3 regions of the Streptomyces clavifer genome follow, and region 3 is predicted to be linked to each of the others. Evidence: riboswitches for the same ligand, from Rfam matches in the RefSeq annotation. Region 3 holds a riboswitch; each other region holds the start of a gene.
The links. A riboswitch is a leader RNA that binds a small molecule or an ion and turns the genes downstream of it on or off. The one in region 3 is predicted to bind cyclic di-AMP.

Region 1 (7,690 bases), 2.5 Mb from region 3:
GTCGGCCCGGTTGCCCGCCGAGATGAAGGTCGACAGTCCCGCCCCGCGGCGGTGCAGGCCGGAGAGGACGGCGATCCCGATCGCGCCGGACTGGGTGAACAGGCCGATGCGGCCGGCCCGGGGGGACTCGGGGGCGAGGGAGGCGTTGAGCCGTACCGCGTCGGAGGTGTTGATGATGCCGAAGGCGTTCGGTCCGATGATCCGCATGCCGTACGAGCGGGCCTGCCGGACCAGTTCGCGCTGCCGCTCCCGGCCTTCGGTGCCGCGCTCGGCGTAGCCGGCGGAGAGGACGACGAGGCCCTGGACCCCGTGCTCCCCGCAGTCGGCGACCACCTCGGGCACCCGGTCGGCGGGGACGGCGACGATCGCGAGATCGACCTGTTCGCCGATCTCGCCGACGGAGCGGTGCGCGGGGACGCCGTCCACCGCGGCCGTGCCGGCGGCGAACGACCGGTTCACGGCGTACGCGCGTCCGGTGAAGCCGGAGCCGAGCAGATTGCGCAGCACGGTGCGGCCCACGCCGCCGGGTGCACGCCCGGTGCCGATGACGGCGACGGAGCCGGGAGCCAGCAGCCGCTGCACGGAGCGCGACTCGGCCCGCTGCTCACGGCCGCGCTGCACGGCGAGCGACTCGGCGGTCGGTTCCAGGTCGAGCGTCAGGTGGACGGACCCGTCCTCGAAGCTCCGGTGCTGGGTGTACCCGGCATCGCGGAACACCTTGATCATCTTGTTGTTCGCGGGCAGCACTTCGGCGGCGAAGCGGCGGATGCCCCGCTCGCGGGCGACTGCCGCGATGTGTTCGAGGAGGGCCGAGGCCACCCCGCGGCCCTGGTGGGCGTCCTGGACGAGGAAGGCGACCTCCGCCTCGTCGGCGGGGGCGGAGGCGGGCCTGCCCTGCTCGTTGATCCGGTCGTAGCGGACGGTGGCGATGAACTCCCCGCCGATGGTGACGGCCAGACCCACCCGGTCGACGTAGTCGTGATGGGTGAAGCGGTGCACGTCCTTCGCGGAGAGACGCGGATACGGGGCGAAGAAGCGGTAGTACTTCGACTCGTCGGACACCTGCTCGTAGAAGCTGACCAGCCGGTCGGCGTCGTCCGTGGTGATGGGCCTGATGCGCGCGGTGCCGCCGTCGCGGAGCACCACGTCCGCCTCCCAGTGATCGGGGTACGCATGATGCGGACTCTGCTCCGGCGTGGGCTCCATGGGCAAAGCCTACGGCCCGCCGCACCGGTAGCGGAGGGTTCGGTGCGCGGGCACGCTGAGGGAGCCGGCGCGGCGGTGGCCCGCAGGCCGGAGCCCGGGCACAGCAGTGCGCACTGCATGAGAGACTGGTCTAGACAACCTATTGATACGTGAAGGGCAGAACCATGGCTGAGCGCCGCGTCAACGTCGGTTGGGCCGAGGGCCTGCACGCCCGCCCCGCTTCCATCTTCGTCCGTGCCGCCACGGCCTCCGGCGTCCCGGTGACGATCTCCAGGGCCGACGGCACCCCGGTGAACGCCGCGTCGATGCTCGCGGTGCTCGGCCTGGGCGCGCAGGGTGGCGAGGAGATCGTGCTCGCGTCCGAGGCGGACGACTCCGAAGTCGCCCTGGACCGTCTGGCGAAGCTGGTCGCCGAGGGGCTCGACGAGCTCCCGGAGACCGTCTGATCCGACCGGCCCGCACCGGATCGATTTCTGCGGCGAAGCCGCGGCACCCCTCGGGGAGCCGCGGCTTTTCTGTTTCCGGAACGGGGCGGGAAGATCGCACGCCGACCGGAATTACGGCAGCATAAAGAAAGCCCTGCGTTAATTACCTTCTTTGTATACGGCGCAATTGTTAATGACGGACGCCCGCGATGTTTACGGCGTGTTGCGAAGTCCTCACCCGGGGCGGATCCGCCGCGTGCCCGGGGCGGTCCGTGCGGCGCAGCCGGTGTGCGGCCGTGGCACGCTCGGTGTGCAGGGTGGCGAGCGCCCTGGCCCGCTCCGCGTCACCACGCGCCACCGCGTCCACGAGAGCACCGTGCTCGGCCCAGGAGTCGGCGGGCCGGGCCGGCTGCTCGACCGCGTACATCCAGGCGATCTTGTGCCGGAGCTGGGTGAGCAGCGCGATGAGCGCGGGGCTTCCCGAAGCCTGGGCCAGCGTCTCGTGGAACCAGCCACCGAGAGAGCGCAGGTCCTCCCCCTCGCCGCGGCGCACCCTCTCCTGCCCCAGCCTGACCAGGCCTCGGAGCACCTTGAGGTGTGCCTCCGTGCGTCGCTGCGCGGCCCGGGCGGCACCGAGGGGCTCCAGGAGCATCCGTATCTCCAGCAGGTCGGCGGCCTCCTGTTCGGTGGGCTCGGCGACGCACGCCCCCGCGTGCCGACGGGTGACGACGAACCCCTCGGACTCCAGGGTGCGCAGCGCCTCGCGCACCGGGACGCGGGAGACGCCGTAGCGACGCGCGAGCACCTCCTCGGTGAGGCGGCTGCCACGCTCGAAGACACCGGAGACGATGTCGTCACGGATTGCCGTGCATACCGAATGCGCAGGAATGCGCATGTCCGAACCTCCGCCTTAATCCCCGCGCAACGCGGCCGATCGACGCCTGTTCTGTGACTCTATTGCAATCAGCCAGAATTTCCGAAGGCGGAGCGGAATCCATGCATATCTTCTGTCCTGAAAGCACTTCTGCTCAGCTTCGGCCCGTACCTTCTCCGGCAGCACGACGAAGGCCCCGGCGGTGCCGGGGCCTTCGTCGTCAGCGGAGTCGTGCGAGGCGGGTCAGACCTGGACTCCGTGGGCGCGGAGGTAGGCGACGGGGTCCATGTCGGAGCCGTACTCCGGCGTGGTCCTCGCCTCGAAGTGCAGGTGGGGTCCGGTGGAGTTGCCGGTCGAACCGGAGAGGCCGATCTGCTGGCCCGACGTGACGCTCTGGCCGACCGAGACCCCCATCGAGGACAGGTGGCCGTACTGGGTGTACGTGCCGTCCGCCATCCGGAGCACGATGTTGTTGCCGTACGCACCGCCCCAGCCCGCCTCGACGACCGTGCCGGCGCCGACCGCGACGACGGAACTGCCGGATGCGGCCCGGAAGTCCACGCCCGAGTGGCTGCCGGAGGACCAGAGGGCGCCGCCGGACTTGTAGCCGGTGGTCACCTGGGAGCCGGCGACCGGGAGGTGGAAGGCGTTCAGCCGGGCGCGCTCGGCGGCGCGGGCGGCGCGCGCCTCGGCCTCACGGGCCTCCTTGGCGCGGGCTTCGGCCTTGCGCTTCGCCTCGGCCTCGGCCTTCGCCCTGGCCTTGGCTTCCGCCTTAGCCTTCGCTTCGGCCTTGGCGGCGAGGTCGGCCTGGTGCTGCTGGGCCTTCGCCTGGGCGGCGATCTGGTCGGCGAGCGTGGAGTCGATCGCGACGGCCTGGGTCAGGCCGGTACTGCCCGCGGTGAGGGCCTCGGAGTCCGCGGCGAGGGCCGGGGAGGACACACCGCCGATGACACCGGTGGTGGCCAGGGCCGCGATGCCGGCGACCTGAGCGCTCCTGCGCGTCAGACGGCTCGGGGCACGGTGCTTCCCGGTGGCTCGGGTGAACGCCATGGAGGGGCTGATCCTTTCCTTCCTTCTCGCCTACCGGGTTAGCTGACGGGTTCGGAGCAGGAAGGTCTCCTACGGGCCCCTCCACCCCGTGCGAGGGCGCAGGCGTCCGATTCACCCCAGGGACTTCGTGGGTCCCCGGCTCCCCAGGCTCGCGCCTGACGGGGACTCGGCGATGGCTGTCCGGCGCCGCGGACGCGGCATATGTCTGGCGGACAGCCGGGCCGACGCTAGGCCGGGCGCCTTTCCGGCGCCAAACGGATCAGGTCTTTTGTCGCACATCCCACAGGGCATACCGCAACTCTCCCCCCAAAGGGGGCAAAAGGGAGGACCCCGGCGAGAACGCTCTCGCCGGGGTCCGTACCGCCCTGACACGTCAGCCGCTGACGACCGACACCTCTCCGATACCCAGCGCCCTGACGGGCTCCGCGATCTGGGCGGCGTCCCCGACGAGGACGGTGACCAGACGGTCGACCGGGAAGGCGTTGACCACCGCTGCGGTCGCCTCCACCGTGCCGGTCTCGGCCAGGCGGGCGTAGAGCTGGGCCTGGTAGTCGTCCGGGAGGTGCTGCTCCACCTGGTCGGCCAGGGTCCCTGCGACGGAGGCCGCCGTCTCGAACTTCAGCGGAGCCACACCCACGAGGTTCTGCACCGCCGTCTCGCGCTCGGCGTCCGTGAGCCCTTCGGCCGCCAGTGTGCGCAGGACCTTCCAGAGGTCTTCCAGCGCGGGCCCGGTGGACTCCGTGTCCACGGAACCGCTGATGGCGAGCATCGCGGCACCGGTCGCCCCGGAGGAGGATCCGGGTGCCGTGGAGCGCAGGACCTGCCCGAAGGCGCGGACCCCGTAGGTGTAGCCCTTCTCCTCCCGCAGCACGCGGTCCAGTCGGGAGGTGAGCGTGCCTCCCAGGCAGTACGTGCCGAGGACCTGGGCGGGCCAGACGCTGTCGTGCCGGTCGGCGCCGATGCGGCCGATCAGCAGTTGGGTCTGCACGGCCCCGGGGCGGTCGACGACGACCACGCGGCCGGTGTCGTCCGCGGTGATCGGCGGTACCGGGCGGGACACCCCGGCGTTGCCCGACCAGTCGCCGACCGTGTCGGCCAGCAGCGCGTCCAGGTCGACCCCGGTGAGGTCACCGACGATCACGGCCGTCGCGGTGGACGGGCGGATGTGGGCGTCGTAGAACGCGCGCACGGCCGCCGCGTCGATCCGGCGCACCGTCTCCTCGGTTCCCTGACGCGGGCGCGACATGCGCGCCGTCGTGGGGAAGAGCTCCTTGGAGAGCTGCTTGGCGGCGCGGCGGGCCGGGTTGGCCTGCTCGTGCGGGATCTCGTCGAGACGGTTGCCGACCAGGCGCTCCACCTCGCTCTCGGAGAAGGCGGGCGCCCGCAGCGCCTCGGCGACCAGGCCGAGCGCCTTGGCGAGCCGGGAGACCGGGACCTCCAGGGAGACACGGACCCCCGGGTGGTCGGCGGACGCGTCGAGGGTGGCGCCGCAGCGCTCCAGCTCGGCGGCGAACTCCTCCGCGGAGCGCTTGTCCGTACCCTCGGACAGCGCACGCGCCATGATCGTGGCCACGCCGTCCAGGCCCTCGGGCTCGGCGTCCAGGGGCGCGTCCAGGAAGATCTCCACGGCGACGACCTGCTGGCCGGGGCGGTGGCACCGCAGCACGGTCAGGCCGTTGGGCAGGGCTCCCCGCTCGGGTGCGGGAAAGGCCCAGGGCCTGGCCTCGCCTGCGGTCGGCTGCGGGTGGTACTGCATGGCTACTCCAGTCACGGCGGCGTCGGTCACTTGTCGGCCCCCTCGTGCGCGTCGGTGCCGTCCGTCTCGTCGGCCGGCTCGACCGGCTCGTAGACCAGGACGGCCCGGTTGTCGGGACGCAGGTGCGCCCGGGCGGCCTCCTGGACCTCCTGGGCGGTGACGTCGAGCACCCTCCGCACCGCGGTCAGGGCGAGCTGCGGGTCACCGAACAGGACCGCGTACCGGCACAGTTCGTCGGCGCGGCCCGAGACCGTACCGAGCCGGTCCAGCCACTCGCGCTCCAACTGGGCCTGCGCCCGTTCCATTTCCTCGGGCGTCGGGCCCTCCGCGGCGAACCGGGCGAGCTCCTCGTCGACGGCCGCCTCGATCTGCGGCACCTCGACGCCACCGGACGTCTTGACGTCCAGCCAGCCCAGGGAGGGGGCTCCGGAGAGCCTGAGCAGCCCGAATCCCGCGGCCACCGCCGTACGGTCGCGGCGGACCAGGCGGTTGTGCAGCCGGGACGACTCGCCCCCGCCGAGCACGGTCAGCGCCAGGTCAGCGGCGTCGCACTCACGCGTGCCGTCGTGCGGCAGCCGGTAGGCGGCCATCAGGGCGCGCGCCGGCACCTCCTCGTGGACCACCTCGCGCAGCTGCTCGCCGATGGTGCCGGGCAGCGTGCCGTCGCGCGGCGGCTGCTTGCCGTCGTGGGAGGGGATGGAGCCGAAGTACTTCTCGATCCAGGCGAGCGTCTGCTCCGGGTCGATGTCCCCGACCACCGAGAGCACCGCGTTGTTCGGCGCGTAGTACGTCCGGAAGAACGTCTGCGCGTCCTCCAGCGTGGCGGCGTCCAGGTCCGCCATCGAACCGATCGGCGTGTGGTGGTACGGGTGGCCCTCCGGGTACGCGAGGGCCGTGAGCTTCTCGAACGCCGTGCCGTACGGGACGTTGTCGTACCGCTGGCGGCGCTCGTTCTTCACGACGTCGCGCTGGTTCTCCATGGACTCCTCGTCGAGCGCGGCGAGCAGGGAGCCCATCCGGTCGGCCTCGAGCCACAGGGCCAGCTCCAGCTGGTGCGTGGGCATCGTCTCGAAGTAGTTGGTGCGCTCGAAGCTGGTGGTGCCGTTGAGGGAGCCCCCGGCCCCCTGCACCAGCTCGAAGTGCCCGTTCCCCTTGACCTGGCCGGAGCCCTGGAACATCAGGTGCTCGAAGAGGTGGGCGAGGCCGGTGCGTCCCTTGACCTCGTGGCGGGAACCGACGTCGTACCAGAGGCAGACCGCGGCGACCGGGGTCAGATGGTCCTCGGAGAGCACGACGCGCAGGCCGTTGGCCAAGCGGTGCTCGGTCGCCGTCAAGCCGCCGGAACCGGCCTGGGCTGTGGCCGTGTGACCCATGGGCATGTACGTCCCTTCGATCGATACAGGATTTCCTGCCGGACCTGCCACTGTAAGCAAGCGCACGGGCACCTGGCGAAGTTCCCGTTCCGTGGATGTTGTCGTAGATGCTGCCGTAAACAGGGGTTTCGAGGAGGCCCTCGGGACCGCTTCGGACGGGTCGAGGTCGGCGTTGTCGGTACGGCGGGCCACAATGGTCCGCGTCAGAACTTGAGGTTGCCCGACAGAATCTGTGAAGGAGTCGCAGCCGCGATGGCCCGCCGCAGCACGAAAACCCCGCCGCCGGACGACTTCGAGGAGAAGATCCTCGACATCGACGTCGTCGACGAAATGCAGGGCTCCTTCCTCGAGTACGCGTACTCGGTGATCTACTCCCGCGCTCTGCCCGACGCCCGCGACGGCATGAAGCCCGTGCACCGCCGCATCGTGTCCCAGATGAACGAGATGGGGCTGCGCCCCGACCGCGGCTATGTGAAGTGCGCCCGTGTCGTCGGTGAGGTCATGGGCAAGTTGCACCCGCACGGTGACGCCTCGATCTATGACGCACTGGTGCGCATGGCACAGCCGTTCTCCATGCGTCTGCCCCTCGTCGACGGTCATGGCAACTTCGGCTCGCTCGGCAACGACGACCCGCCGGCCGCCATGCGGTACACCGAGTGCCGGATGGCCGACGCCACGTCACTGATGACGGAGTCCATCGACGAGGACACCGTCGACTTCCAGTCGAACTACGACGGCCAGGAGCAGGAGCCGGTCGTCCTCCCCGCGGCGTACCCGAACCTCCTGGTCAACGGCGCCTCCGGGATCGCCGTCGGCATGGCGACCAACATGCCCCCGCACAACCTCGGGGAGGTGATCGCGGCCGCCCGCCACCTCATCAGGCATCCGGGTGCCGACCTGGAAACCCTGATGCGCTTCGTGCCCGGCCCCGACCTGCCGACCGGCGGCCGGATCGTCGGCCTCGGCGGCATCAAGGACGCGTACGCGGCCGGGCGGGGCACGTTCA
Region 2 (7,690 bases), 2.7 Mb from region 3:
AGGCGTCCAGCGCCGCGTCGAGCTCCGCCGTCCACTCCTTGAGGCTGCTCCGGGACTCCGCCTCGACCTCGGCGTTGAACCACCGACGGCTCGACACGTGCACCGTGACGGTGAACCGGCGCCCGAAGCGGGCGGTCTTGACCTCGACCGCGCCGATCTCGGCCCAGTCGAACTCAGCCTCCTGGTCGTCCAGCGTGAACCGGACGCCGTCCCGGTCCACCGTGATGGATCCGCGCCGGTCGCTGACGGCGAAGACGGGCCCCTCGGCCGGGGCGCCGCCCCCCTCGTCAGCGTCCTCACTCGCCTCCGGGGTGGCGTCCCGCACGGCGTCCGGGGACGCGTCCGCCGTCTCGGCCCCTTCGGCGACAGCCGTCGCTTCGTCCTCGGCGGACGCACCGGACGCACCGGGCGCCTCGGGCCCTTCCGGCGCCTTCTCCGCTTCCCCCTCCGTCCGCGCGGGGGCAGGGGCCGTCAGGCCGGGGATGTACGCCGGGTCCGTGCCCGCGGCGAACTCGGGTTTCGTGTTGGAATCTATACGCTGCTCCACGGCGGGCAGTATGGTCGACGAACCTGTACGTGACCAGTCGCCAGGGGTCCGACGGGGCGCAACGGCCGCGGAAGTCACCGGTACGCGGCGGCTTCGCGCCGGGGCCGACCGGCGCGGGCACCCGGCGCGCGGCCGGTCATCCACCCGATCGCGGGGGCTGGTCCGCCGTCCGGCGGAGCGGGCCTCGCCGAGGACGGCGAGGGCGGTCCCGGCCAACGGCCCGGGCGTGAACGCCGGCATCCGCACGTGGGCCCATGACGGTGGAGGTCGTGGAGGTCTTCCCTCCGGAGAAGGCGGCGGATGCCCGTCGCCGCAGCGGGTCGGACCGCACCCGCGGCACGCTCGTGCCGCACGTCGGCGCCTGGACACCACCGCTCCGGGGCGCGGCCCCGCACGGAAAGACGGGTGGTGCGGGCTCTCGCGAACCCGCACCACCCGTCGGCCGTGCACTGCTGTCACACGGTCAGGCCTCAGTAGGCGCCGAACACGTTGTCGATCGAGCCGTACCGGTCGGCGGCGTAGTTGCACGCGGCCGTGATGTTGGCGACCGGGTCGTAGCTGTCCGTCGACGTGCCGGGCACGTGGTAGGCCTGGAAGGTCGGGTCGATGACCTGCAGCAGGCCCTTGGACGGGATGCCGGCGGCGGCGTTCGAGTCCCAGTTGTTGATGGCCATCGGGTTGCCCGAGGACTCACGCATGATGTTGCGGTGGATCCCGTCGTAGCTGCCGGGGATGCCGTGTTCGGCCATGACCGCCAGCGACTCCTTGATCCAGCCGTCGAGGTCGTCGGTGTACGCGGCCGGCTCGGCGGCGGGAGCGGCGGCAGGCGCTGCCGCGGGTGCGCCCTGCGCGGCGAGCGCGGTGTCCGTACGGTCCGAGCGGTCGGCACGGTCGGCGCTCTGCTCCGCACGGTCGGCGGAGCCGGACGCCTTGGATTCGGCCTTGTCCGCCGTTCCGGCCTTGTCCGCCGCCTTCGCGCCGATCGTCAGCTTCAGACCGGCGTGAATGAGGTCGGGGTTTGCGCCGACGGCCTTTCGGTTGTCGTCGTACAGCGCCTTCCAGCCGCCGTCGACGGAATGCTCACGCGCGATCTTGGAAAGGGAATCGCCAATGATCACGGAATAGGTGACGGGCGTCGACTTCTGTGCGGCAATCGCCTTGCCGGACACGGCAGTCGACGTGGCCGCCTTTTCGACGGCGACCGGCTGCGCCGGCGCCGCGAAGGCTCCGGTCGCGCCGATCACGGGAAGGGCCAGAGCGGCTCCACCCGTGCTCACGGCGATGATGCCGCGGGTCAGCGAACTGGTCCTGAAACGAAGGTGCTTACCCATTTCGGGCATGGTGATTTCCTCTCCGCCGCCTGCGAAGTGAGCTGTCGGGTTCGGGCTGGAGATGCCCGGTCGCATACGAATGCGACTTCACCCCGAGCCGCTCCGGATACCGGATCGGCGCTTACCTGGGTCCCCCGCTCCTGCCGTACGAGATGTGGTCGGGTTCCCGGACGGCGGCAGGATTCGGCGTTCCATCCGGAGTGAGGGTGACCGTAGGCGAGAAATAGCGAAAGGAACAAGCCCGGAATTGGTGATCACAATTCACTTGCAAGATCGATCCAAGTGAATTCATGTAAGCAAGCCCACAGCCGGGGTGCCAACCTTGTTGGCGCACAAGGGAACCGGTCGACATGTCGATGCGTCCGGGAGGCGGTGGGGTGACCCTGGTCACCAAGACCGAAAAGGGTGATTTGCACCCTTCCGAAGCTCCACGGGTCGCACGAAATAGCCCTATATGAATTACTGGATGAATTGCATATAGCATCCTAAACCGGGCATACGGCTCACGCGGAGGGTTCCGGGCGTACCGGAGGAGCACGCGTGGAACCGATCAGCGCATGACCGACAGGGCGCACCCCGGCCCCACACATCCGAGGCTCACCGTTCTGCCCGTACAGCCCGGCGATCCGCCCTTCCGGATCCTGGAGGCCGACGGGGAGATGGTCGGCAGGGTGACCTCGATGACGGACGTGCTGTACGCCGCGCAGGCCGCCGGCATCACGGTCCACGACCTCGACGACCCCGACGCGGTGCGGTAGGTGGGCGGTGACAAGCTCACCTGGACGCAGCACTGACCCTGCGCGCACCCCACCGGCCCTGCCCGGCCCGGTACGAACCTCACCGGGCCCTGCTGGGGGAAGCCGCCCCTACCGGGTCCCCAGGACCCGCACCCCGCCCCCGTACGCCGCGACGGCCCCCGGGACCGCCCACCGCACCGAACACTCCGCGCCGCCCGCTCAGCTGCCCTGCGGTTCCCCGGTCCAGGGGTCGAGGCCCGCGCGGCGGCGGGCCCGCTGAACGGCCCGGCTCACGAAGGCGTGCGACCGACGGGCCATCACCCCCTCCACGCTGAGGGGTACGGAATCGAAGCAGCCGGCCAGCAGCCTGCGGAGGAACTCGGCCATACCGAACCGGTACAGCGCGAACGTCGGCACGGTGTGACGGCCGCAGACCACCACGGGCCAGCGGTCGGGGTCCTCGTCCGTCGTCAGCCAGCACAGGATGTCCGCCTCGGTGGTCGTACCCCAGGCGAGCAGCGCGCCGGGGTCGAGCACCATGTCGGGTCCCGCCGGATCGGCCCATATCTCGTCGGCCTCCACGCGCCACACCTCGCGGACGGCACCGGTCCCGTCGGCCATGGCATCCGCGGCGTGGCACCCGTCCGGCGTGTCCGCGGGCATCGGCCGGTGCACGACGATCACGTCGTCCACGGACCCCTCCCCGTAGGCACTCATGAAGGCCTTGTAGTCGGCGGGGAAACAGGCGCCCCACCGTGCCTCGGCCACGGCCCAGTCGACCTGCTCGTCGATGCCGTACGTCGTCGGCAGCAGGCGCTCCAGCGCCTCGATGGGCCATCCGGTCACCGGCCGGCCCCCCGCACGCGTACGCCTCGTAACGCGCGTCCGTGCGCCGGGCTCCGGACGCTCACGCTCCGTCCCCACATCTGCGACTCCCCGCCTGTCCTGTGGGAGGACCCGTTCCTCCCACAGGCCCAGCGAACGGCGGGCTGCGAACATCACACCGGCCGGCCCGGGACGCGCAGCGCGGTGGGGTCCGGGAGCAGGCGTACGGCCGCTCCGTACGACCGGGCCAGGCGGGGTCCCGCCGGACGGACCCGTGCCAGGACCACTCGTGCGGCCGACGGGCGGCCGATCCGCGGGGCCGGACCCTCGGCGCCTAGGGTGTGGCACATGCAGTCCTACACGATCGGGCAGGCGGCTCGACTCCTCGGCGTCAGCCCCGACACCGCCCGCCGCTGGGCCGACGCCGGCCGGGTCGCCACCCATCGCGACGAGGGCGGACGCCGGCTGGTCGACGGGCGCGACCTGGCCGCGTTCTCCGTCGAGGTGGCCCAGGCGGGCACCGGCGAGGAGGAGGTCTCGTACACCTCCGCGCGCAACGCGTTCCCGGGCATCGTCACCGCCGTGAAACTGGGCGATGTCGCGGCCCAGGTCGAGATCCAGGCGGGCCCGCACCGGCTCGTCTCGCTCCTGACCCGGGAGGCGGTGGAGGAGCTGGGCCTCGAGGTCGGCATGCAGGCGACGGCCCGTGTGAAGTCGACCAGCGTGCACATCGACCGCACCTGACCCTCCCCGTCGGCGCCGCGCCCCGGACCGGCACGGGACCGCCCCGCGGCCCACGCGGAACGCGGTGAACCGGCACTGTCGGACCCTTGTCCTACGCTCACGGCATGAGCGTCTCCCTCTACTACACCGCCCTTCGCGCGGAACCGCTGACCGCGTCCGAGACGGCTGCGGTCTCGCGCATCGTCACCGCCTGCGCGGCTTCCTTCCCGTACGACGAGGAGGAGGGCCTGTACCTGTACGACCGGTCCGACGGCGAGAGCGGTGAGGTCCTCGCGGGCTCCACCAAGATGCCGTTCGAACCGGGCCGTCTGCTGCCCGTGATCGCCCATGTGCTGGACTCCCTGACGGAGCTGCGCCGTGCCGTCGCGGGGGCCGAGTGGCGGGTGCACATGGACGACCTGGACGTCCCGTGGGACGACGGCGAGGGCTATCTCCTGCCGGGTATGCGCGACGCGGACCTGGTGGCCGAGCCCGGCAACCTCTGACGGGCGGGCCGGCCCACGGGCACGGCGGCGGTCGTCAGTCCATCAGCCCGGCGGCGATCGTCGCGCCCAGCTCCCAGCACGCCTCGATGGCGGCCTTGCCGGGCTCCCCCGTCACCGTCACGGCGTCCGCCGCGCGGCGCCATCCCAGGCCCTTCGTGATCGAGTCCATGGCCCGTACCGCTCCGGTGACGTCGTTGCCGCCGTGCACGTAGGAGCCGAAGGGCCTGCCCTGCGTCGCGTCCAGGCAGGGGTAGTACACCTGGTCGAAGAAGTGCTTCATCGCACCGGACAGGTAGCCGAGGTTGGCCGGAGTGCCGAGGACGTAGCCGTCGGCGGCCAGCACGTCGGACGCCGTGGCGGCGAGCGCCGCACGCCGTACGACCTGGACGCCCTCGATCCCGTCCGTCGTCGCGCCGGAGACGACGGCCTCGAAGAGCGCCTGGCAGTTGGGCGAGGGAGTGTGATGGACGATCAGCAGAGTGGCCACGCCTCCGAACCCTGCCGTCCCCCGTCCCCGGCCGCAAGCCGGCTCCGGACGCTCCGCGCGCACGGAGGCGGGGTGCTCGACAGCCGCCTGCCCTCCCTGCCGTCCCCCGGGACGGGCGGTGGCACCCTCGCTGCGGGCGCGTCCCTACCGGATCGGGACGGGCTCCGTGCCGCCCGTGCCGCGTTGCCGCCTGGTCGCGGCGGCGACGGAGGCCAGCAGCTCGGCGTCGAGCAGGGACGGGTCGCCCAGCCGGGTCGGCGCCGAGTAGGAGTTGAGCACGGCCTTGGTCACCCGCAGGGCGGCTTCGGGGCGGCGGACTATGGGCTTGGTCCACGCGGTGACCGCCTCGTCGAGCGCGTCCCGGGGCACCACGCGCTGCAGAACGGACAATCCGTACGCCTCCGCCGCGTCGAAGGCCCGTCCCGTGAGGATGAGTTCGCGGGTGCGAGCCGCACCCACCTCGTGGATCAGCCGGGGAAGCACCCCGCCCCAGGCGGTGGGCAGCCCGAGGGCCAGCTCCGGCAGTCTGAAGCTCGCGGTATCGGCACCGACCCGGAGGTCGCAGGAGAGCGCGAGAGCGAGCCCCGCGCCGATGACCTTGCCGTGCACGGCGGCGATGGTCACCGCCCGGCTCGTGGAGAGGGCCTCGCAGACCCGGCGCGCCTTGTCGCCGGCGATGCGGATGCCACGGCCCGTGGGGTCGTCGTCCAGCCAGTCGGCGAACTCGGCGCGGTCCCCTCCGAGGCAGAAGTCCTCCCCGGCGGCGCTCAGGACGAGCACGCGCACCTCGGGGTCCGGCACGGCCAGGACGTCCAGCAGAGCGTCCAGCATCGCGCCGCTGACGACGTTCCCGCTCTCGGGGTCGTTCAGTTGCACGCGCAGGACCGGTCCCTCGCGCAGGCTGCTCACCGGGCCGGCGGACGGACCCTGGGACTGGAGGAAGCCGGGCATCGAGAGCTTCATATCGCCACGCCCAGCGAGGTGACTCGCCTGAAGACCATGCGGGAGGCGAACACCGGGGGCGAAACCACGCGCAGCGTGGGGAAACGGCTCAGGAGCTGGGTGAGCATGGAGCGGGTCTCCAGTCGGGCGAGGGAGGCGCCCAGACAGTAGTGCGCACCGCCTCCGAAGCTGAGGTGGCTGCCGGCACGGAGCAGGTCGAAGATGTGGGGATCCGGGTTACGGCGTGGATCGTGGTTGGCGGCACCGTACATCACGTGCACCATGCTGTCCTTCGCCACCGGGACCCCTGCCAGCACCGTATCGGCGGCGGCGACACGCGTGTTGATGTGGATGGGCGGATCGTACCGAAGGGCCTCGTCGATGGCCGCCTCGACGTGTTCGGGGTTCTCCCTCAGCCATGTCCACCGGCTCGGTTCGTCGAGCAGGTGCCACACCGCGGACGAGAGCAGCGTCGCGGTGGTCTCCAGTGAGGCGATCGTGATGAACATGGTCAGCCGGTAGAGCGCCTCGTCCGCCGCGTCACGGTCGGGTTCGAGCTCGTCCCAGGTGCGTATCCAGCCGCTCAGCACGTCGTCCCCGGGAGCCGCGCGCCGTTGCCTGATCAGCTCGGTGAAGTACGTCCGCAGCTGTTTCGTCGCCCCCGCGGAGACGGCGAGCTGGCTCCTGGTGGGCAGCAGCTCCTGCGCGTACACCTGGTTGTGGGTGATCTCCAGAAGGTGTGGGTAGTCCTCGGAGGGAAGGGACAGCCACGAGCCGATGGTGCCGATCGGCAGCTGTTCACTGACCGTCTGCGCGAAATCGGCTCCTCCGGAGCGCAGTTGCTCCGCCAGGGTGTCGAGGAGGCGGGTGACTTCCCGGTCGACGTTCGGGGTCATCCGCTCGATGGTCGCGCGGTCGAAGAGGTTGCCCAGGCTGCGCCGCTGGCAGGTGTGCTCGGGGGCGTTGAGGCGCGAGAGGGTCTTCGTCATCTCCTGGGTGGCGGGCGCCTCCCAGCGTTCGCTGTGCGCCTGCCGCTCCTGCCAGGCGAAGTCCGGCGCGAGCCATTCGCGGCCGCGGAGGACGTGGTTGCACGCATCGAATCCGGTGACGAAGTACGCGCCGCCCCAGGGGGCGGGTACGACGTCTCCCATGGATCTCAGCTCTCCGAGGAGAGGATAGGGATCGGCCTGGCCGCCGGGGGAGTTCAGGCGTCGGAGGAGTGGGACAAGGGTGCGGCGATCAACGGGGGGTCTGGCGGTTTCGCGGACGGTGCTCACGCAGAGATCCTTGCCTTGACGCTTGGTTACCGCCAGGACTCTCCCCTCCACTTATCAGCACCATGCATCAATGGGTGTTACCCATGTCACAGTCGGGGCCGTTGTTGCCACCGCGACACGTGGTGATTGCGTGAAGCACGTGACGCGGTGGCAACAGGGACTCACACCCGGAAGACGTCCAGGAAGGAGCTCCACCAGCCCTTGGTCTTCTTCTGGGGCTCCGAGGCCTCGCGGTACGTCGGCGCGGGACCGACATGGTCGACCGTCAGCGAAGCGGACTGGGCCTGTCCGTTCGTGGTGGTGTGCCGCACGGCG
Region 3 (7,690 bases):
GCCGAGGCGAGATGCTGCCGGCAGCAGCTTCGGGGAGGAAGGGCTGGTACGTCATGTACGAGCGAGGGTCGACGACCGTGACGGTCGCCTCCCCGTACCGCATCTTCTTCAGAATGCGACGAGCTGCGTACAGGCCTACGTACCCACCGCCTACAACGAGGATCCTGGGACGCTCCGTGGTGCTCATGCCATCGAGTATCCACCCCCCTCGGGGGGCACGCTCGTGAGCCCCTTCACAAGGTATCCGCCACCCTCTGCTACACTTCGCCGCCCGCGTGACCGAGGTCATGATGCCGGAGGGGAACCAGAGCCCACCGGCGAACGTTGTTCACCGCTTGTGAGCTGGCCCTTGTGCCGCCCGGCCCGGTGAACCACCCGCCCCGGACACCCCCGCGCCACACACCCGAAACGTCCCCGCACCCGCCTCGCGGACCCCTCCGGGCGAGCCCCGGGGCCCCCTGGAGGCAGAACTTCACCCAGCAGGGCCGAATTCCTTGTGAAGAAGTTCACGAAGTTCGTCGCGGCAGCTCGCGAAAGCCCCCTCCACAGGGCGTCCCGGGCGTCATGAACAGCTCAAAAGTGCAGGCCGGAGTGCGTATGAGCGTGCCCTCACGCCACCTGCGGCCGCACGGTGATCAGGCGGCCGACCAGGCGATCCCGTCGAGGATGTCGTGCTCGCTGACGACGACCTCCGCGGCCCCGGCCCTTTCCATCACCGCGAGCAGGACGAGGGCACCGGCGGTGATCACGTCGACCCGGCCCGGGTGCATCGCGGGGATCGCCGCGCGCTGCTCGTGCGTCGAGGCGAGCAGCCGTCCGGTGATCTCCCGGACCTGCTCCAGGGAGACCCTGGAGTGGTGGATCGCCTCGGAGTCGTACTCCTCGAGGCCCAGCGCGATCGCGGCGACGGTGGTCACCGTGCCGGCCAGGCCGACGAGCGTGGCGGCGTCGGCGATCGGCACCGTCTTCTCCGCCAGATCGATCGCGGCGTCGATGTCGGCGCGGATCGCGGCGACCCGGTCGGCCGCGGGCGGATCCACGACGACGCCGTCCCGGACGAGGTGCCGCTCCGTCATGCGTACGCAGCCGATGTCCACGGACCGGGCCGCGCGGACCTCGTCGTCGCCGACGACGAACTCGGTGGAACCGCCGCCGATGTCGACGACCAGGTAGGGCTTGTCCAGGTGGTCGCTGCCGACCAGCTCCTTGGTCGCCCCGTCGAAGGAGAGCTGCGCCTCCTGGTCGCCGCTGACGACCTCGGGCTCGACACCCAGGATGTCCAGGACGCCCCGGACGAACGTGTCGCTGTTCTCGGCGTCGCGGGACGCGGAGGTGGCGACGAACCGGATCCGCTCCGCGCCGAGCTCCTCGATCGCGGCCGCGTACTCCCGGCAGGCGTCGAAGGTGCGCTCCAGCGCGTCGGGGGCCAGCCGTCCGGTGCGGTCGACGCCCTGGCCGAGCCGGACGATCCGCATCCGCCGGTCGAGCTCGGCGAAGTGCCCGGTGGCGGGGTCCACGTCGGCGACGAGGAGGCGGATGGAGTTGGTACCGCAGTCGATGGCGGCAACGCGCGTCATGGGGACTCCTGTTGTGTCGCCGGTTCGCCGGTCCCGGTCCTCGTTCGCTGGAAGATGCCCTCACCCGCCGGGCGTGCCCGCCCCGGCGCGGAGCGTGGCCCGCGCCCCCGGCGGCGGCCCGGAGGGGCGCGGGCAGGAGCCCGGAGGGGCGGTGCCCCGGTCAGGGGCGGGTCAGGAAGGCTGCTGCTGCTCGCCGCACGGCGAGACGCAGGGGCCCTTCGCCCACCACTCGGGCAGCATCGCGATCGCCTCGTCCCCCAGGGGGTTCACCCCGGGCCCCGCGGCCAGCGAGTGGCCGACGAGGACGTGCAGGCACTTCACCCGGTCCGGCATGCCGCCCGCGCTCGGGAAGCCCTCCAGGACCTCGATGGCGTCGCGGCGCGCGAGGTAGTCCTCGTGGGCCGCACGGTAGGCGGCGGCCAGCTCCGGGTCCGTGGTGAGGCGCTCGGTCATCTCCTTCATGACCCCGTTGGCCTCCAGCGTGCCGATCGCGGACGCGGCACGCGGGCAGGTCAGGTAGTACGTCGTCGGGAACGGCGTGCCGTCCTCCAGGCGGGGCTGCGTCTCGACCACGTCCGGATTGCCGCAGGGGCAGCGGTGCGCGATGGCGCGCAGCCCGCGCGGGGGCCGGCCGAGCTGCTGCTCGAACGCGGCGATGTCCGCGGTGGTGGGCGTGGTGGATTCGGTCTGCGGAGGGGGCGTGTCCATGCCTGCCTTGAATGTCATCGTTCGGTCCGTATGTATCGGTGCGCGTACGGGGGCGGTGCGGGAGTCATTCGCGGTCCGCGCTGTCGACGCCGTCCCAGAGGTTCGAGTGCCAGGGCCTGCCGGTCGCACCGGGTTCCCCGCGGCGGACCTCCGCCGCGTCCGGGTCGATCACCGTGTAAGCGGTCTCCCCGGGCAGGACGTAGTGCAGGTGCTGGCGGGCCAGACGACGGATGTACGCGTCGTCCTGGAGCCGCGCCTTCTCGTCGCGCAGCTCCTCGGTGCGCTCGTGCGCCTCCCGCGAGAGCCTCTCCTGATCCGCGATCTGGTCGCGCTGGGAGATGTACTGCCGCATCGGGTACGCGAGGGCGACCACCAGGGAGCAGACGATCAGCGCCAGGAACGCGGCCCGGCCGGTGAGCCGGGAACGCCGGGCCTGGCGGCGGTTCTGGGACCGGTAGACGCGGGCCGCCGTCTGCTCACCGAGCAGCCGCAGCCTGGTCGCTGTGGAGAACCGGTCGCGATCCTTCCCGGCCATCTCTCACGCCTCCCCGTTACGCACGTCCGTCCCCGCACACGGTACGGGACCGAGTGCGGGGACGGACGGAGGCTGGTGCCCCCAAAGGGGCCCAGCTCCTGCTGCCGGGCTGTCAGCCCTCGAAGCGGAAGCGCGGGAACGCCGAACGGCCCGCGTACACCGCGGCGTCGTCGAGGATCTCCTCGATGCGCAGCAGCTGGTTGTACTTGGCGACACGGTCCGAGCGGGCCGGGGCGCCGGTCTTGATCTGACCGCAGTTCACGGCGACGGCGAGGTCGGCGATGGTGACGTCCTCGGTCTCACCGGAGCGGTGGGACATCATGCACTTGAAGCCGTTGCGCTGGGCGAGCTCGACGGCGTCCAGGGTCTCGGTCAGCGAACCGATCTGGTTGACCTTGACGAGCAGGGCGTTGGCCGAGCCCTCCTCGATGCCCCGGGCGAGGCGCTCGGGGTTGGTGACGAAGAGGTCGTCGCCGACGATCTGCACCTTGGCGCCGAGCTTGTCGGTGATGACCTTCCAGCCGGCCCAGTCGTCCTCGTACAGCGGGTCCTCGATGGAGACCAGCGGGTACGCGGAGACGAGCTCCTCGTAGTACTCGGTCATCTCGGCGGCCGAGCGGGACTTGCCCTCGAACTCGTAGGCGCCGTCCTTGTAGAACTCGGACGCGGCGACGTCGAGCGCGAGCGCGATGTCGCGGCCCGGGACGTAGCCGGCCTCCTTGATGGCCTCGATGATGAGGTCCAGGGCGGCGCGGTTGGACTCGAGGTTCGGGGCGAAGCCGCCCTCGTCGCCGAGACCGGTGGACAGGCCCTTGGTCTTCAGGACCTTCTTGAGCGTGTGGTAGATCTCCGCACCCCAGCGCAGGGCCTCGGAGAACGACTCGGCGCCGATCGGCGCGATCATGAACTCCTGGATGTCCACGTTGGAGTCGGCGTGCGAGCCGCCGTTCAGGATGTTCATCATCGGAACGGGCAGCAGGTGCGCGTTCGGGCCGCCGAGGTAGCGGAACAGCGGGAGGTCGGAGGCCTCGGACGCGGCGTGGGCCACGGCCAGCGAGACACCGAGGATGGCGTTGGCGCCGAGCGAGCCCTTGTTCTCGGTCGCGTCGAGGTCGAACATCGCCTGGTCGATGAGGCGCTGCTCGGTGGCGTCGTAGCCGACGAGCTCCGGGCCGATCTGCTCGATCACAGCGAGGACGGCCTTCTCGACGCCCTTGCCGTGGTAACGGTTGGGGTCGCCGTCGCGAAGCTCAATGGCCTCGAACGCGCCGGTGGAGGCGCCGGACGGAACAGCAGCACGTCCCGTGCTGCCGTCGTCGAGGCCAACCTCGACCTCGACCGTGGGGTTGCCCCGGGAGTCGAGGATTTCCCTGGCTACGACGACGTCGATGGACGGCACGAGGCATCTCCTTCTGGGATATGACACTGGTTGTGCAGGGTCACTGTGGCCTTGCGACACGAGCCTAACCGGCCCGGCCCGCTGCGTCGGCCGACCGCCCGTCCCCTGGGACGAAAAAGGACCCAAGAGCCCGCATTACGGGCAAAGCTTCAGAAATTTACTGGCAAGTAACTACAAAAGTTGAACGAACACCACCGCCGGGCGCCCCGAAAACGCCCCCGGCCCGGGCGCGCACCGGGTGCGCGCGCCGGGCCGGGAACACCGCCGGGAGGACAGATCCCGGTTACTTCAGGTGGAGCTGCTGACCCGGGAAGATCAGGTCGGCGTTCTCGACGATGTCGTCGTTCAGCTTGAACAGCTTCTGCCAGCCGCCCTTGACGTCCTTCGCCCCGGCGATCGTGCTGAGGGTGTCGCCGGCCTTCACCTTGTACTCGCCGTCACCCTTCTTGACCTTGTCGCCGGTCGGGGTGGTGACGGTCTTCTCGGCCTTGGGGGCCGTGCGCGTCTCGCTGCGGCTGGCGGGCTGCTCGGCCTTGCGCTCCGGCTGGGCCGCCTTCGGCTCGGCCTCGCTCTTCGCGGAGCCCGTGTCGACGCCCGGGTCCACACCGTCGTTGGTCAGACCGCCGGCACCGGCGCAGGCCCAGGCGCCCGGGCCCTGCAGGTCGAGGAGCTTCTCGGCGGTGGCTATCTGCTGGGCCTTGCTGGCCAGGTCGGCACGGGCGGCGTACTGGGTACCACCTGCGGCCGCCCAGCTGGACTGCGAGAACTGCAGGCCGCCGTAGTAGCCGTTGCCGGTGTTGATGGACCAGTTGCCGCCGGACTCGCACTGCGCGACGGCGTCCCAGGTCGCGACGGAGGCGGCGGAGGCACCGGTGGCACCCATCAGCGGAACGGCCACGGCCGCGCCGGTGACGCCGGCCAGGGTGGCGATGCGGACGGCCTTGGACGGGCGGCGGTGCTTGCCCTTGCTCGAAAGCAGCATGGTTCTCCTCACCGACGCCTACGAGGTGAGCTGTCGGGTTCGGGCCTGTGAGTTGCCCGGTCACCCGCACTGGCGGACGACTTCACCCCCAGCCGGCCCTCGCCCGTCTTCCGACGGCCGGGTCCGGCACTTACCTGGGTCCCCCGCTCCTGCCTACGGCGCTTTACGCGTCTGTCCCCTTCGGCCGACGGCAGGATTCGGCGTGACGGTCGAAGGTGCCCGCGGTGCGAGCGGTTCCGACCGTAAACACACGCAACGCCTACATTCAAAGATGGACATAACTGGCAATCAGCGCTTACCACCTCCGAGGGTGGCACCGTTTCCGCAGGTCGGAGGCGATGCGGGCCGAGTGGGCGGGCGAGGCGCGCCAGTTCAAGCAAAGAGACCCATGTCTCACTTACGCATAAGTGGACATAGGCCTCTGAACTACCCCTGATTTCGGGGTGTTTTCCCGCTTTTGATCAGTTGGCGACTGCAGCCTCGGCGCCGGACTCCTCGTCCGCCGCGGCGGTGTCCGCGTCCGCCTTCGGGGCCAGGTCGAGACTCTGGCCGGGCAGGATCAGATCCGGGTCGGAGCCCAGCTCCGCCTTGTTGGCCTCGTAGAGGCCGCTCCAGCCGCCGGGCAGCTTCTGCTCGTCGGCGATCGCCCAGAGGTTGTCGCCCTCACGGACGGTGTAGGTCCCGTCCGCGACCGCCGCCGCACCCTCGCGGGCCTCGGAGTCGCCGCGCGAGGCGTGCCGGCCGGCCTCGCGCTCGCCCCTCAGGTCCGTCCCGGTGCTCGCCTCGGGGGCCGGTGCGCCCCGGTGCTTCCCGCCGGTCTCGCCACCGCGCTCGGAGGTCCCCGCCGCCTCGGACGCCTCGGGGGACGGGGTGGCGGAGGGTGACGAGGACTCGGACGCGGCGGACCCGGTGGAGGCGTCACCCTTGCCGGACTTGCCCTTCTTGTCGCTCTTGCCCTTCTCGTCCGCCTTGTCCGGCGTTTCGGTCGAGGCGGCGTCCGACGGGGCCTCCGTGGCCGTGGGGTCGGCGGACGGGTCGCCGCCCGGGTCGACGCCCGGCAGCGTGCCGTCCAGCGCGAGCCCGGAGATCACCGCACAGCTGGGCCACGCCTGCGGGCCCTTGTCGTCCAGCACCTTCTCGGCGACCGATATCTGCTGCGAACGGCTCGCGAGGTCGGCGCGCGCGGCGTACGCCGTACCGCCGTAGGCCGACCAGTCGTCCTGCGAGAACTGCAGGCCGCCGTAGTAGCCGTTGCCGAGGTCGGCACTCCACATGCCACCGCTCTCGCACTCGGCGACCCGGTCCCAGGTCGAGGCTTCTGCGGCGTGCGCGCCGGTCGCGCCGAGCAACGGGATGGCGATCGCCGATCCCGTCACGCCTGCGGCGACGACGATCGCGGGTGCCTGACGAGGGCGGCGGTGTCTGCCATTCGCGGAGCCCATGGGATTGCCTTCCGTGTGACTGACGTGTGACGGGTAAGTCGAACGGTGAACCTAGCCGTACTCGAACGTGTGTCACAAGTCGATGCAGCGGAGATCACGTAAAAGTCACAGAGTTGACAGAGTGTCACTTTTTTCGGACGGATGTCCGGGTTCGAACTCCACGGGAAGAGTGCGCAGTCCGCGCATGATGAGCCCGCCCCGCCAGCGCAAATCGGCAGGTTCCGCAGCGAGCCGCAGGTCGGGGAGGCGTCTCAGCAGTGTGGCCAGTGCCGCCTGACCCTCCAGCCGGGCCAGCGGCGCACCCAGGCAGTAGTGGATTCCGTGCCCGTATCCGAGGTGCTGATTGTCACTCCGTGCAAGGTCCAGGGTGTCCGCATCGTGGAAGCGTTCCGGGTCCCGGTCGGCGGCCGCCAGCACCACGAGAACGGGATCGCCGACCGCGATGTGCCGCCCTCCCAGCGTCACGGGTTCGGTGGCGTAGCGCCACGTCGCCATCTCCACCGGGCCGTCGTGGCGCAGCAACTCCTCGATGCCCGTGGCCAGCAGGTCCGTCTCGCCCGCCGCCAGCGAGCGCTCCAGCCGCATCCGCTGTTCCGGATTGCGCAGCAGGGCGTACGTCCCGTTGCCGATGAGGTTGACCGTGGTCTCGAATCCGGCGAAGAGCAGGATGAAGGCCATCGCGGCGGCCTCGTTCTCGGTGAGGTGCTCGCCGTGGTCGCTCGCCCGGATGAGTCCCGAGATGAGGTCGTCGCCGGGATTCTCCCTCTTGCGGTGGATGAGTTCGGCGAGGTAGCCGCGCATCTTCTTGACCGACCGGGCCACTCCGCCGCGCGGCCCGCCGCCGTGCCGGATCATCATCCCGGCCCAGTCCCGGAAGTCGTCCTGGTCCTCGGGAGGCACCCCCAGCAGGTCGCAGATCGCGTAGATGGGCAGGGGGAAGGCGAAGTCATGGATGAGGTCGGCCTTTCCCTCCTCGATGAAGGCGTCGATGAGGCGGTCCGTCAGCTCCTGCACACGCGGCGCGAACTCGGCTACCCGGCGCGGGGT

Region 1: linked by a shared signal. The riboswitch ahead of OG927_RS24785 (M23 family metallopeptidase) and the one ahead of OG927_RS13340 (LysM peptidoglycan-binding domain-containing protein) in region 3 are both predicted to bind cyclic di-AMP.
Region 2: linked by a shared signal. The riboswitch ahead of OG927_RS25280 (transglycosylase SLT domain-containing protein) and the one ahead of OG927_RS13340 (LysM peptidoglycan-binding domain-containing protein) in region 3 are both predicted to bind cyclic di-AMP.

What each region holds. Positions count from the first base shown of each region.
Region 1 is NZ_CP107793.1:5,643,912-5,651,601, reverse strand. Features, by position in the region: gene OG927_RS24800 (bifunctional acetate--CoA ligase family protein/GNAT family N-acetyltransferase) at 1-1,206, opposite strand, end outside; gene OG927_RS24795 (HPr family phosphocarrier protein) at 1,371-1,652, shown strand; gene OG927_RS24790 (GntR family transcriptional regulator) at 1,822-2,526, opposite strand; gene OG927_RS24785 (M23 family metallopeptidase) at 2,749-3,555, opposite strand; cyclic di-AMP (ydaO/yuaA leader) riboswitch at 3,569-3,737, opposite strand; gene OG927_RS24780 (M16 family metallopeptidase) at 3,929-5,311, opposite strand; gene OG927_RS24775 (M16 family metallopeptidase) at 5,338-6,690, opposite strand; gene OG927_RS24770 (DNA gyrase/topoisomerase IV subunit A) at 6,937-7,690, shown strand, end outside.
Region 2 is NZ_CP107793.1:5,793,834-5,801,523, reverse strand. Features, by position in the region: gene OG927_RS25285 (hypothetical protein) at 1-547, opposite strand, end outside; gene OG927_RS25280 (transglycosylase SLT domain-containing protein) at 1,018-1,887, opposite strand; cyclic di-AMP (ydaO/yuaA leader) riboswitch at 1,890-2,077, opposite strand; gene OG927_RS25275 (hypothetical protein) at 2,436-2,636, shown strand; gene OG927_RS25270 (SMI1/KNR4 family protein) at 2,835-3,461, opposite strand; gene OG927_RS25265 (TOBE domain-containing protein) at 3,789-4,184, shown strand; gene OG927_RS25260 (hypothetical protein) at 4,289-4,669, shown strand; gene OG927_RS25255 (flavodoxin family protein) at 4,704-5,156, opposite strand; gene OG927_RS25250 (enoyl-CoA hydratase/isomerase family protein) at 5,301-6,119, opposite strand; gene OG927_RS25245 (cytochrome P450) at 6,116-7,249, opposite strand; gene OG927_RS25240 (cytochrome P450) at 7,537-7,690, opposite strand, start outside.
Region 3 is NZ_CP107793.1:3,108,163-3,115,852, forward strand. Features, by position in the region: gene OG927_RS13315 (NAD(P)/FAD-dependent oxidoreductase) at 1-187, opposite strand, end outside; gene OG927_RS13320 (Ppx/GppA phosphatase family protein) at 636-1,577, opposite strand; gene OG927_RS13325 (DUF501 domain-containing protein) at 1,749-2,285, opposite strand; gene OG927_RS13330 (FtsB family cell division protein) at 2,350-2,820, opposite strand; gene eno (phosphopyruvate hydratase) at 2,933-4,219, opposite strand; gene OG927_RS13340 (LysM peptidoglycan-binding domain-containing protein) at 4,503-5,201, opposite strand; cyclic di-AMP (ydaO/yuaA leader) riboswitch at 5,202-5,372, opposite strand; gene OG927_RS13345 (transglycosylase family protein) at 5,663-6,643, opposite strand; gene OG927_RS13350 (cytochrome P450 family protein) at 6,749-7,690, opposite strand, start outside.